3 regions of the Pantoea sp. CCBC3-3-1 genome follow, and region 1 is predicted to be linked to each of the others. Evidence: predicted binding sites of a transcription regulator. Region 1 holds the regulator's gene; each other region holds the start of a gene.
What was found. Region 1 encodes PurR, which represses purine synthesis genes. Its sites were predicted from a motif close to CANGCAAACGTTTGCNTG; they were not measured.

Region 1 (4,756 bases):
GTATGCCTTTTGACAGCGCTCAGGCGCATTCAGCCCTGTACGATACGGTGCAGACGGCCGATCTGTTTTGCGAGCTGGTTAACCGCTGGAAACGCCTTGGCGGCTGGCCGTTGCCACAGGCCGAATAACTGACATAAAAAAGGGCGGGAAAGCAATTTCCCGCCCTTTTCTTTACTGATGAACTTATTCAGCCGCGTCAGAAGGATGCTTTTGCGCGGTTTCTTTGATCAGCTGCTGCAGTTCGCCACGCTGATACATTTCGATGATGATGTCGCAGCCGCCAACCAGTTCGCCATCAACCCACAGCTGCGGGAAGGTTGGCCAGTTAGCGTATTTCGGTAGCTCGGCGCGAATTTCAGGATTTTGCAGGATATCCACGTAAGCAAAACGCTCGCCACAGGCAGAAAGCGCCTGAACGGCCTGTGCGGAGAAGCCGCAGCTTGGCAGTTTTGGTGAACCTTTCATGTACAGCAGAATCGGGTTTTCTGCTATCTGGCGCTCAATTTTTTCAATCGTACTCATAAATGGCTTCCTTTAAGAACTACATGTCTGTTAATTGTAGCGAGTCTGGCCCGTTGATGAAAACGTCATTTTCAGCAGGGTTTTACAGCTAACAAGGCGATGGCCTGCGTTAAAATACCATTTCCCAGCCATCTGGTGTGCTGACTTTAGAAAAAAACCGCGCGAAACTGCGCAGATAAGCAGCTGATTCGGCTAATTTTTACAGCTTTTACGTGTTATGTATTCTTGAAACAAAAAAGCCTAACCCTTTGGTAATGAGTTCGATTAGAATTGTCCGAGCTGTCTGCCCTGGCGCAGATATCCCTAATTATCCAGGCTCTGGCCGCTGGCGGGAGCACAAACTGTTAATGGTAACGATGCGTTCACTCATTACGCTTATCATGCTGGCCTTTGCGCAACTGTTCCTGAATATGGCACACGCATCGCCCCATGCTCCCGTCAATGCCAGCCACCATAAAGTGGACAGCAACACGGCGGCACGTGAAGACGATCGTCGCAAACGCCGCCCGGTAAAATCAACCGGCACGAAAAAAGTCAAAGAAGTCACCGCTAAAAAAGCCCGAACGCCCATCCTGAAGAAGTATAAATTTAAAAAGAAAACCGTTCAGACCGCTGCGCTTCCGCCTAAAAAACGCTATGGCCGTCACTCACGCCACCCGGAAGCGGCTGAATCGCTGACGGAAAATTCTGCTACAGCGCCCCTTAAGCTCAGCAAAGCGCACCGTGTTCGCTATCAGAAAGCGCGCGAAACCGCGATGAGCAAACTCATGGGCCAGCTCGGCAAACCTTACCAGTGGGGGGGGACATCGCCTAAAACCGGCTTCGACTGTAGCGGTCTGGTCTGGTATGCCTATAAAGATTTGGTGAAATTTAAAATTCCACGCACCGCTAATGAGATGTTCCATCTGCGTGACGCGGCGTCGATCAAACGCGATGAGCTGGAGAAAGGCGATCTGGTGTTCTTCCAGATTAACGGACGCGGAACCGCCGATCATGTTGGCGTTTACCTGGGGAATGGCAAATTTATTCAGTCACCGCGTACCGGCAAAGATATTCAGGTTACCGCCTTGAGCGAAGATTACTGGCAGCGTCACTACGTTGGCGCTCGTCGGGTAATGACGCCGAAAACCATTCGCTAACCGAGCCCGACGGGTTATACAAAGCATTAACACAGGCAAAGATTTTCCCCGTCGGGCCGTAAAAATCTCGTTTTCTCGCCCCAGCCTTGTTAGAATCCTTTTTTTGTTGCGCAACACGCCAGGAGGCCAGATTTTATCGGGCTCCGCGGCAGGCTTTTACCGCCTTTTTTTCCTTCCTGACGTATCCGGACCACAAAAAAAACGCCAACCAACGTCAGGTTTCTTTGTTACCAGGCAAACGTTTAACAAGATGCTTATCAGCAAGTTGCGATAGGCGCAGGAGTAGCTATTTCATGGCAACCATTAAAGATGTGGCTAAACGCGCCGGTGTCTCCACCACCACCGTGTCCCACGTCATCAATAAAACCCGCTTCGTCGCTGAAGAGACACGAGAAGCCGTCTGGGCTGCAATCAAAGCATTGCATTATTCCCCCAGCGCCGTGGCCCGTAGCCTGAAGGTGAACAATACCCGGACGATTGGCCTGCTTGCCACGTCCAGCGAAGCGCCCTATTTTGCCGAAATTATTGAAGCGGTGGAAAACAGCTGTTTTGCCAAAGGCTATACCCTGATCCTGGGTAATGCGCATAACGATTTGCAAAAACAGCAGGCCTACTTGTCAATGATGGCGCAGAAACGCGTCGATGGCCTGCTGGTGATGTGCTCGGAATATCCCGATGAGCTGATTCAGATGCTGGAAGATCATCGTAATATCCCTATGGTGGTGATGGACTGGGGCGAATCACGGGGTGATTTTACCGACACCGTGCTGGACAACGCGTTTGAAGGCGGCTATCTGGCTGGGCGCTATCTGATTGACCGGGGCCATCGCGATATTGGTGCCATTCCAGGCCAGCTGGAGCGCAACACCGGCGGCGGCCGCCATGCCGGTTTTCTGAAAGCGCTGGCAGAAGCGGGCATCACCCTGCGTGAGGAGTGGCTGGTGCAGGGCGATTTCGAGCCGGAATCCGGCTATCGTGCGATGCAGCAAATTCTTGCGCAAAAGCAGCGTCCTACCGCCGTATTCTGCGGCGGCGATATTATGGCTATGGGCGCAATTTGCGCAGCAGATGAGATGGGACTGCGTGTCCCGCAGGATATTTCGGTGATCGGTTATGACAACGTGCGCAACTCACGCTACTTTGCGCCTGCGCTAACCACCGTGCATCAGCCTAAAGAGCGACTGGGTGCAACCGCATTCAATATGCTGCTTGACCGCATCACCAGCAAGCGCGAAGAGCCCCAGACCATCGAAGTTCATCCAACGCTGATCGAGCGTCGCTCGGTCGCTGACGGCCCGTTTATGGATTACCGTCGCTAAGATTTTAGCCGGTTATCTGCTTTAATGCAGATAACCGGCGTTTCATTCTCACTCCGCCCGCTTACTCTTCCCGCAACCATTCGCTGTTCAGCGTTTCCGTTTCGCCGAGATAGTCCAGCAGCCAGCTCAGCGCCGGTGATGCCTGTTGTTCCGACCAGCTGACGCAGCAGGGGCTGTCAGGAAAAGCAGGATCCAGGGTAATTTCGCGTAGCGTGCCGTTGCGCAACAAAGGCTGAGCCAGATGGCCCGGCACCATGCCAACACACAGTCCCGCCAGCAAGCAGTCAAACGCACTCTGCCAGTCCGGCACCACCAGCCGTCGCTGGTTATCCAGCGTCCAGGTCGTCCTTTTGGGTAGCGCCCTTGAGGTATCTTCCAGCAACAGCGAAGGCCATTCGCGAATCGCGTCCTCGCTGACGTGTTCCAGCCGTTGCGCAAGCGGATGCGCGGCCTGTACCACACATCGCCAGTTCAACGCGCCCATATTGCGAAACGCAAAGCGACCGCCAACGGGTATCGCCTGGGTAGCGCCAATGGCCACGTCTACCCGACCATCTGCCAGCGCATCCCAGACGCCGTTAAAAACCTCATGCGCAAGATGCAGCTCCATATCGGGAAAGTGGCGATAAAAATCGACCACCAGCTGACGGGTTCGCTCGGCTTTAACAATGCGATCGACAGCAATATTCAGCTGACCACGCCAGCCGTTAGCGACCTGCTGGCACTGGCGGCGAGTGGCAAGCATTTTTTTGATGACAAGACGACCTTCCTGAATAAACACCCTACCCGCATCGGTTAGGGCGACATCACGGTGTCGTCTTTCAAACAGCGGAACCGCCAGCCACTCTTCCAGCTGACGGATGGTATAGCTGATAGCCGACGGAACACGGTGCAGTTCAGCCGCGGCGGCCGTAAAGCTGCCGGTTCGCGCAACCGCATCGACCACTTCAAGTGAATGTTCAGACCACATTTTCTGCCTGCAATATTTTTGAACGCAAGAAACAAATAATACCGTTTCACAACCCCTTTGGCACTCAATTAGACTCCTGCCTCTTTGGTAATAACGGATACAGAGCAAAAAATGCCTTCGAAAGGATTTATTATTTACCTGGCGCTGCTGAGCGTGGCAGGTTTTCTCGCGACCGATATGTACTTACCCGCGTTTGGTGCAATGCAGCAAGACCTGCAAACTCAGCCGGGTGCAATTAGTGCCAGCCTGAGCATATTTTTGGCGGGTTTTGCGCTGGCACAGCTTATCTGGGGCCCGCTTTCAGACCGAATTGGCCGTAAACCTGTGCTGCTGATGGGATTGTCGCTTTTCGCCGTAAGCTGCCTGGCGATGTGGTGGGTTGAATCTGCTACCGTGCTGCTGGTATTACGCTTTTTGCAAGCCGTAGGCATTTGTGCAGCGGCTGTTACCTGGCAGGCCCTGGTTGTCGATCGCTATCCGGCATCCGCTGCAAACCGCGTTTTTGCTTCCATCATGCCGCTGGTTGCGCTCTCCCCGGCGCTGGCCCCGCTATTAGGTGCCTGGCTGCTGAACCATTTTTCCTGGCGCGCTATTTTTCTGGTATTGATGCTGATCGCCTGCGTGCTGTTAGTCGCTACGGCTTTCCTCTCTCCCGCCAGGCCAAAAGCTGACGACAAGGCGGCAGCTAAAATCGGGTTTTTCACTCTGCTTAAGTCGCCTGTATGGAGCGGAAACGTCCTGATTTATGCCGCCTGTTCCGCCAGCTTTTTTGCCTGGCTAACCGGCTCGCCGTTCATCCTCGCCGA
Region 2 (4,756 bases), 1.6 Mb from region 1:
TACCGGGCGCTATGGCTGAATCGAACGTTTTGGCTGAAGGGAAAAAGTGGCCTGTTGCACCGTGCAGGCGTCAGGAACACGGGCCGTGCATAAAGGCACAAAAAGCGCCTTCCTGACAGCGCCGCCCGGGCCGTCTATGGCCCGGGCGGCGTTATTACCGTACCGTATTCCTGATGCTCTGAACAAATTCATGGCCTGCAAAAAAACATGCTCCTCACGCGAGCACTATCTCAACCGCCTCAACCGTTTTTTAGCCGGTTCAGTCGTAAGCATGGCCTTCCGGCGGTAATTCTTTACCGTCCAGCCAGGCAGCACCGTCGCGCATCACTACTCTTCCTTCCAGATACCAGCTAACAACCAGCGGATAGATAGCATGTTCCTGATGCTGCACGCGCTCCGTCACATCCTCTTCGGTATCACCGGCAAAGATTGGAACTTTCGCCTGAAGGATCACCGGGCCGCCGTCCAGCTGCTCAGTAACAAAATGCACGGAAGTGCCATGCTCGTCATCGCCGTTTTCAATGGCCTGACGATGAGTATGTAAACCGGGGTATTTGGGCAGCAGGGAAGGGTGGATATTGAGCATCCGACCCGCGTAGCGAGCAACAAATGCCGGGCTGAGAATACGCATATAGCCCGCCAGCACCACCAGATCGGGCGCATAAGCATCGATTTCCAGCATCAGCTGACGGTCGAATGCTTCGCGATCGGCAAAATCAGCCGCGCTGAGCGCGTGAGCAGCGACACCCGCTTCACGCGCACGCGTCAGCCCGTAAGCCTCGGCCTTATTGCTGAATACGGCAGCGACGCTGCCGTGGATCCGCTGCTGCTGGCAGGCTTCCAGAATGGCCTGGAGATTGCTCCCCTGACCAGAAATAAGCACTACCAGCCTTTTCATGCGTTGATAACCACCCGCTCTTCGGAATCTGACGCTTTGATCACGCCAATCTTCCAGGCTTTCTCACCGGCTGCGGTCATCAGCTCAACCGCTTTATCCGCTTCGCTTGCGCTCAGCGCAATCAGCATGCCGACGCCGCAGTTAAAGGTGCGGTACATTTCAAAACGGCTAACGTTGCCCGCTTCCTGCATCCAGCCAAACACCGCTGGCCATTCCCAGCTTTTTTCATCCAGAACTGCCTGGGTGTTATCTGGCAGCACGCGAGGGATGTTTTCCCAGAAGCCGCCGCCGGTCAGGTGCGCGATGGCATGCACATCAACCTGTTCAATCAGGCTCAGGATGTTCTTCACATAGATGCGGGTGGGTGCCAGCAGGTGATCGGCCAGCGATTTGCCCTCAAGCTGGGTCGCTTCAGGATCGGTTTTGCTGACTTCCAGAATTTTACGTACCAGCGAGTAGCCGTTGGAGTGTGGCCCGCTGGAGCCCAGCGCGATCAGCACGTCGCCATCCTGTACTTTGCTGCCGTCAATAATTTCTGATTTTTCCACCACGCCGACGCAGAAGCCTGCCACGTCGTAATCTTCACCGTGGTACATGCCTGGCATTTCAGCGGTTTCGCCGCCCACCAGCGCACAGCCGGACTGGGAACAGCCTTCGGCGATGCCGGTGATCACGCTGGCAGCGGTGTCCACGTCCAGCTTGCCCGTCGCATAATAGTCAAGGAAGAACAGCGGCTCGGCGCCCTGTACCACCAAATCATTCACGCACATCGCGACCAGATCGATACCGATAGTATCGTGGCGTTTCAGGTCCATCGCCAGACGCAGCTTGGTGCCGACGCCGTCAGTGCCGGAAACCAGAACGGGCTCACGGTATTTTTGCGGCAGCGCACAAAGCGCACCGAAACCGCCCAGTCCACCCATCACTTCCGGGCGACGCGTCTTTTTCACCACGCCTTTAATACGATCGACTAAAGCATTACCAGCATCGATATCTACGCCGGCGTCTTTATAGCTGAGAGAGGTTTTGTCGGTCACTGCGAAATCCCCACGCGGTTTGCGGTTGGTGGTTGGAAAATAAAGCGCGGCAATTCTAACAGCGCAGGCAAACGTTTGCGAGCCTCATCTTCCGTGACATTGCGGATAGCTAAATTTTAGCCAATTCTTACAGGAGCGTGTGTGATGTTTTAAAACCTGGATTAAATGGTAGGTTGCAGCGCCGGAATGGCGCTATAATCCCGCGATTTTTTTTTAGCAATATTTTCCGGGAGAACAACAATGAAGATCGTGGAAGTTAAACACCCATTGGTCAAACATAAACTGGGTCTGATGCGTGAGCAGGATGTCAGTACTAAACGCTTTCGTGAGCTGGCTTCAGAAGTAGGTAGCCTGCTGACTTACGAGGCGACCTCGGATTTAGAAACGGAAAAAGTGACCATTGAGGGCTGGAATGGCCCGGTGGAAATCGATCAGATCAAAGGTAAGAAAATTACCGTCGTACCCATCCTGCGTGCCGGTCTGGGTATGATGGAAGGCGTGCTGGAGCACGTGCCAAGCGCTCGTATCAGCGTCGTCGGCGTTTACCGTGATGAAGAAACGCTGGAGCCCGTGCCGTATTTCCAGAAGCTGGTTTCAAACATTGAAGAACGCATGGCGCTGGTCGTTGACCCGATGCTGGCGACCGGGGGGTCGATGATCGCCACTATCGATCTGCTGAAAAAAGCGGGCTGTAGCAGCATCAAAGTGCTGGTGCTGGTTGCCGCGCCGGAAGGGATTGCCGCCCTGGAAAAAGCGCACCCGGACGTTGAGCTGTACACCGCATCAGTCGATCAGGGGCTGAACGAAAAAGGATATATCATTCCTGGCCTCGGCGACGCAGGCGATAAGATCTTCGGTACGAAATAAGCGTTAAGCCGACCAGAGAGTCGGTTTTTTATTGTCTGAAAAAGGGTATTACTATGACGCGTCGCGCGATAGGCGTAAGCGAGCGGCCACCGCTGCTGCAAACTATTCCACTCAGCTTCCAGCATCTGTTCGCCATGTTTGGCGCGACGGTGCTGGTTCCTATCCTTTTCCATATTAACCCGGCGACGGTGCTGCTGTTTAACGGCCTCGGCACGCTGCTGTATTTATTTATCTGTAAAGGAAAAATCCCCGCTTATCTGGGATCGAGCTTTGCTTTTATCTCACCGGTACTGCTGCTGTTGCCGCTGGGTTATGAAGTGGCGCTGGGTGGCTTTATTTTGTGCGGCGTGCTGTTCTGCCTGGTGGCGCTGATTGTTAAAAAAGCCGGTACTGGCTGGCTGGACGTGATGTTTCCACCTGCGGCAATGGGTGCCATTGTGGCCGTCATTGGTCTGGAGCTGGCTGGCGTGGCGGCGAATATGGCCGGGCTGCTGCCGGCAAACGGCGCGTCCGTCGACGGTAAAACGATCCTGATTTCCATGGTGACGCTGGCGGTAACGGTATTTGGCTCGGTGCTGTTTCGCGGCTTCCTGGCCATTATTCCCATTTTGGTCGGGGTGTTGGTGGGGTATGCGCTCTCTTACTTCATGGGGATCGTCAACTGGTCGACGGTTGAAGCCGCGCCCTGGTTTGCCTTACCGACCTTTTATACGCCGCGCTTCGAATGGGCGGCCATGCTGACAATTTTACCTGCCGCGCTGGTGGTGATTGCCGAGCATGTTGGCCATCTGGTGGTGACGGCAAATATTGTTAAAAAAGACCTGCTAAAAGATCCGGGTCTGCACCGTTCGATGTTTGCTAACGGCATTTCTACCGTATTTTCAGGCTTTTTCGGCTCCACGCCAAATACTACCTATGGCGAAAACATCGGCGTAATGGCAATCACCCGTGTTTACAGTACCTGGGTGATTGGTGGCGCGGCCATTCTGGCCGTTTTGCTGTCGTGCGTCGGCAAGCTGGCTGCGGCAATTCAGGCGGTGCCGGTGCCGGTGATGGGCGGCGTATCGCTGCTGCTTTATGGCGTGATTGGCGCTTCAGGGATCCGCGTGCTGATCGAATCGAAAGTCGATTACAACAAGGCGCAAAACCTGATCCTGACCTCGGTGATCCTGATAATTGGCGTCAGCGGCGCCACGGTTCATATCGGCGCGGCCGAACTGAAAGGCATGGCGCTGGCGACTATCGTGGGTATCGCGCTGAGCCTGATTTTTAAAGTCATTAGCCTGATCCGCCCGGAAGAGGTGATCCTCGAGCCTGAAGATCGCGATTAAGTTTCGGGCAGCTGCGGCTGCCCGTTTCATAATCCTTGCAGAGTTGTGATAAACTTCAGCCGGATTTTGCCCGATCGATACTGAGGTGCTTCTGAATACGCCGGCACAGCTCTCTTTGCCACTCTACTTGCCCGACGATGAAACCTTCGCCAGCTTCTGGCCAGGGGAAAATCCGTCGCTGATTGCTGCGCTGCAAAGTGCGCTGCAACAGGAGCACGGCAGCTATTTCTATTTCTGGTCACGGGAAGGCGGCGGCCGCAGCCATCTGCTGCATGCTGCCTGCGCACAGCTGTCCGCTCGCGGTGAAGCAGTAGGTTACGTGCCGCTGGATAAGCGCACCTGGTTTGTGCCAGAGGTGCTGGATGGAATGGAACAGCTGGCGCTGATCTGCATTGATAATATTGAATGCATTGCAGGCGATGAGCCCTGGGAAATGGCGATCTTCGATCTCTATAACCGCATTCTGGAAACCGGTAAAACGCGTCTGCTGATCACGGGCGATCGTCCACCCCGTCAGCTGAATTTAAAGCTACCGGATCTCGCTTCCCGCCTCGACTGGGGACAAATCTATCGGCTGCAACCGTTATCCGACGAAGACAAACTTCAGGCAATGCAGTTGCGCG
Region 3 (4,756 bases), 1.7 Mb from region 1:
GCAGTGACCGGTGAAGGCCATTTCCGCGAGCGTTACCAGCAGGCCGCCATCCGAACGGTCATGGTAAGCCAGCAGTTTACCTGCGGCCACCAGCGCCTGCATGGCGTTGAAGAAACCGGACAGCTGCTGTGCATCACGAACATCGGCAGGTTCGTCGCCTAACTGACGATAAACCTGGGACAGTGCCGTTGCGCCCAGCGCGTTAACGCCTTTACCAAGATCGATCAGCAGCAGCGCATTATCTTCCTGGGTTTGCAGCTGTGGCGTAACGGTACGACGAACGTCTTCTACGCGAGCAAAAGCAGTAATCACCAGCGACAGCGGAGAAGTCATCTCGCGCTGTTCGGTGCCGTGCTGCCAGCGGGTTTTCATCGACATAGAGTCTTTACCCACCGGAATGGTGATGCCCAGCGCCGGACAAAGTTCTTCACCCACCGCTTTTACCGCTTCGTACAAGCCGGCATCTTCACCCGGGTGCCCTGCCGCCGCCATCCAGTTAGCAGAAAGCTTAATGCGCTTCAGCGAGCCAATTTGCGTCGCGGCAATATTGGTAATCGCTTCGCCAACCGCCAGTCGGCCAGAAGCCGCGAAATCCAGCAACGCTACCGGCGCACGTTCGCCCAGCGACATCGCTTCACCGTAGTAGCTGTCCAGGCTGGCAGTGGTCACCGCACAGTTAGCTACCGGGATTTGCCACGGGCCAACCATCTGGTCACGCGCGACCATGCCGGTGACCGAGCGGTCGCCAATGGTGATCAGGAAGGTTTTTTCCGCCACGGAGGGCAGATGCAATACGCGATGCACCGCATCGGCCACGGTAATGCCTTCGCGCGCCAGCGGCTCGCCCTGCGCTTTCAGGCTGCTAACGTCACGCGTCATTTTTGGCGTTTTACCCAGCAGCACGTCGAGCGGCATATCAATTGGTTTGTTGTCGAAATGGCTGTCGTCCAGCGACAGGTGCATTTCTTCGGTCGCTTCACCAATGACGGCGAACGGCGCACGTTCACGCTCGCAAAGCTCGGCAAACAGCGCCAGCTTCTCTGGCGCTACAGCCATCACGTAACGTTCCTGAGACTCGTTACACCAGACTTCCAGCGGGCTCATGCCTGGCTCATCGCTGAGGATGTCGCGCAGGTTGAAACGGCCGCCGCGCTCGCCATCGCTGACCAGCTCCGGCATTGCGTTTGACAGGCCGCCTGCGCCTACGTCATGAATAAACAGAATGGGGTTGTCCTGGCCCAGCTGCCAGCAGCGGTCAATCACTTCCTGACAGCGACGTTCCATTTCCGGGTTATCGCGCTGTACGGAAGCAAAATCCAGATCGGCGTCAGACTGGCCGGAAGCCATGGAAGAAGCAGCACCGCCGCCCAGGCCGATATTCATCGCCGGGCCACCAAGTACAATCAGTTTGGCGCCAACGGTGATTTCACCTTTCTGCACGTGGTCAGCGCGAATGTTGCCGATGCCGCCGGCCAGCATGATTGGCTTATGATAGCCGCGCAGCTCAACGCCGTTGTGGCTGTTCACCTGCTCTTCATAGGTACGGAAGTAGCCATTCAGCGCCGGACGGCCAAACTCATTGTTAAACGCCGCGCCGCCCAGCGGGCCTTCGGTCATGATGTCCAGCGCGGTGACGATGCGATCGGGTTTGCCGAAATCTTCTTCCCACGGCTGTTCAAAACCAGGAATACGCAGGTTAGAGACGGAAAAACCGACCAGGCCCGCTTTTGGCTTAGCACCGCGACCGGTTGCGCCTTCATCACGAATTTCACCGCCGGAGCCGGTCGCCGCACCTGGCCACGGCGAAATCGCCGTTGGATGGTTGTGCGTTTCGACCTTCATCAGAATGTGCGTATCTTCCTGGTGGAAGTCGTACTTATTCTGCGTATCCGCATAGAAGCGGCCAACCTGAGAACCTTCCATTACCGCAGCGTTGTCTTTATAAGCAGACAGCACGTGATCCGGGGTCTTCTCGAAGGTATTTTTAATCATTTTGAACAGCGATTTAGGTTGCTGTTCGCCATCGATAATCCAGTCGGCGTTAAAGATTTTATGACGGCAGTGCTCAGAGTTGGCCTGAGCAAACATGTACAGTTCGATATCGTTCGGGTTGCGCCCCAGCTTTTCAAAAGCGGCCAGCAGATAGTCGATTTCATCTTCCGCCAGCGCCAGGCCCAGCTTGCGGTTGGCCTGCTCCAGCGCCACACGGCCTTCGCCTAAGATATCTACGCTGTTCAGCGGTGCAGGTTCGTGGTGGGCAAACAGCTGTTCAGCCTGAGACAGCTCGCTAAGTACCACTTCCATCATGCGGTCGTGCAACAATGCGGCCAGCTGCGACCACTGCGTTTCTGTGAGCTGAGGCGCTTTTACATAGAAAGCCAGACCACGTTCCAGGCGCAATACCTGAGGCAGATCGCAATTGTGCGCAATATCAGTGGCTTTAGAGGACCACGGAGAAATCGTACCAGGCCGCGGCGTCACCAGCAGCAGGCGACCTTCCGGGATATGTTCGGCGAGAGAAGGGCCGTATTTAAGCAGGCGCTGCAAACGGGCTTTTTCATCACCGTTAAGTGGCGCGCTGACATCGGCGAAATGGACGTACTCAGCGTAAATGTCACTCACCGGCAGGTGAGCGTCCTGAAAGCGGGCCAGCAATTTAGTAACACGAAATGCCGACAGAGCGGGCGAACCACGCAGAATTTCCATCATTAAAGATCTCTCGTCAGAGCGCCGGGCGACGCTTCTTTGGGGCGCAACAGGGAAAACGGGCGCTATTATAGAGAATCCCCGCCCGTTACGAAACCGTTTGCGCAGAATTAATCGGAGAAAGGAATTGCCTGAAAAACGCACAATTCCCGATGAATTCAGTTGCGCAGGGCCACCGAGTTGCGCAAAATGCCCCACGCTCAGGATCCATTAAAGACAACCAATACTGCCGATACAGACAGAAACCTGAGAGCACTCGAGAGATAACCATTTGAAACGCCTGAAAATTAATTATCTGTTTATCGGGTTGGTCACCGTGCTGCTCGCGCTGGCGCTGTGGCCGTCGATCCCGTGGTACGGTGGCGGGCAAAACCAGATTGAACAGATAAAATCGCGGGGAGTACTGCGCGTAAGTACCCTGAACTCTCCGCTGACTTACTACACAGTTAATAAAGCGCCGGCCGGTATGGATTACGAGCTGGCGAAGCGCTTCGCCGATTACCTTGGCGTTAAGCTGCAAATTACCGTCCGTCAGAACCTGAGCGAGCTGTTTGACGATCTGGAAGATGACAAAGCTGACGTGCTGGCGGCCGGGCTGATTTATAACAACGACCGGCTGGCGCGTTTTCGCACCGGCCCGACTTACTATTCCGTTTCCCAGCAGCTGGTTTACCGGATGGGCAAGCCTCGTCCGCCAAATCTGGGCGCATTAAAAGGAAGGCTGACCGTCGCTTCCGATTCCGCGTTTGCCTCAACGCTGCGGGATATTAAGCAAAATCAGTATCCGGATCTCGACTGGGCAATTTCAACCGATCAGAGTCCTAATGCGCTGCTGGAAGCGGTGGCCGACGGCAAGCTGGATTATACCGTGGGTGATTCCGTGTCGATTGCGCTGCTACAGCGGATCCATCCGCAGCTGGCGGTGGCGTTCGATATCACTGAAGAAGAGCCGATTACCTGGTATATGCGGCGCGACGACGACGACAGCCTGAATGCGGCCCTGCTGGATTATTTCAATCAAATGGGCGAAGAAGGCGCGATGGCGCGGCTGGACGAAAAATATCTGGGCCATGTTGGCACTTTTGATTACGTTGATACCCGCACTTTCCTGCGAGCGATCGACGATACGTTGCCGAACCTGCGTCCGCTGTTTGAAAAATATGCCCGTGCGATTGACTGGCGCTTACTGGCAGCGATTGCCTGGCAGGAATCGCACTGGAATCCTCAGGCCACCTCGCCGACCGGCGTACGCGGCATGATGATGTTAACCCGTAATACTGCGGAAAGCCTGCAGGTGAGCGACCGAACCGATCCGGAGCAGAGTATTCGTGGCGGCAGCGAGTATCTGGTGCGGATGATGGAGAAAGTTCCGCCAACAATACCGGATGATGAGCGTATCTGGTTCGCGCTCGCCGCTTATAATATGGGCTATGCGCATATGCTGGATGCCCGTCGGCTGACGGAAAAACAGAAGGGAAATCCGGACAGCTGGGCCGATGTGAAGCAGCGCCTGCCGATGTTAAGCCAGAAGCGTTATTACAGCCTGACGACGTATGGCTATGCTCGCGGGCAGGAAGCGTATAATTACGTGGAAAATATTCGTATTTATCAGCTCAGCCTGGTGGGATATTTGCAGGATCAGGAAAGCAAGCTGGCGCAGAAGGCTGCCATGGAAGCCGAATTGGGGAAAGGCTACCCGACGGTCGATCCGTTGGTGGCGCTAAACTGATCGAGGACACTGGGGTTTCGTATCCCAGACGACCGGAAAGTTTGAAGCACGGGGAACATGGCACGTAAGTAAAGCGTCCCGCGACAGGGACGTCGCGGGCCGAGCTGGCATGGACGCCGCTTTTTGCGTCTTTACGTCGGGCCATGTTCCCTGTGCCTGCACCATTTTTAAAGACGGCGCTGAAACTCAGCGACTGCTTTAATCGCTTTTCTGCGATTCCGCCCGCAGCCTGTCGCGCAAGGCTTTTTTTTCTGCCCGGCGATGGCGGAAAAAATCGCTGAGCATCGCAGCACACTCCCCAGCTAAAATCCCCTGCTCGAT

Region 2: a site for PurR is predicted at 2,000-2,017, ahead of purM (phosphoribosylformylglycinamidine cyclo-ligase). Genes of this name have one in related genera too.
Region 3: a site for PurR is predicted at 2,796-2,813, ahead of purL (phosphoribosylformylglycinamidine synthase). Genes of this name have one in related genera too.

The regions. Positions count from the first base shown of each region.
Region 1 covers NZ_CP034363.1:2,002,320-2,007,075, reverse strand. Annotated here, with positions in the region: gene rnt (ribonuclease T) at 1-128, shown strand, start outside; gene EHV07_RS09585 (Grx4 family monothiol glutaredoxin) at 184-522, opposite strand; gene EHV07_RS09580 (C40 family peptidase) at 879-1,661, shown strand; gene purR (HTH-type transcriptional repressor PurR) at 1,955-2,980, shown strand; gene punR (DNA-binding transcriptional activator PunR) at 3,042-3,950, opposite strand; gene punC (purine nucleoside transporter PunC) at 4,062-4,756, shown strand, end outside.
Region 2 covers NZ_CP034363.1:3,622,882-3,627,637, reverse strand. Annotated here, with positions in the region: gene pstB (phosphate ABC transporter ATP-binding protein PstB) at 1-19, shown strand, start outside; gene purN (phosphoribosylglycinamide formyltransferase) at 260-898, opposite strand; gene purM (phosphoribosylformylglycinamidine cyclo-ligase) at 895-1,935, opposite strand; gene upp (uracil phosphoribosyltransferase) at 2,176-2,802, shown strand; gene uraA (uracil permease) at 2,856-4,133, shown strand; gene hda (DnaA inactivator Hda) at 4,225-4,756, shown strand, end outside.
Region 3 covers NZ_CP034363.1:3,680,396-3,685,151, forward strand. Annotated here, with positions in the region: gene purL (phosphoribosylformylglycinamidine synthase) at 1-2,709, opposite strand, end outside; gene mltF (membrane-bound lytic murein transglycosylase MltF) at 2,978-4,435, shown strand; gene tadA (tRNA adenosine(34) deaminase TadA) at 4,634-4,756, opposite strand, start outside.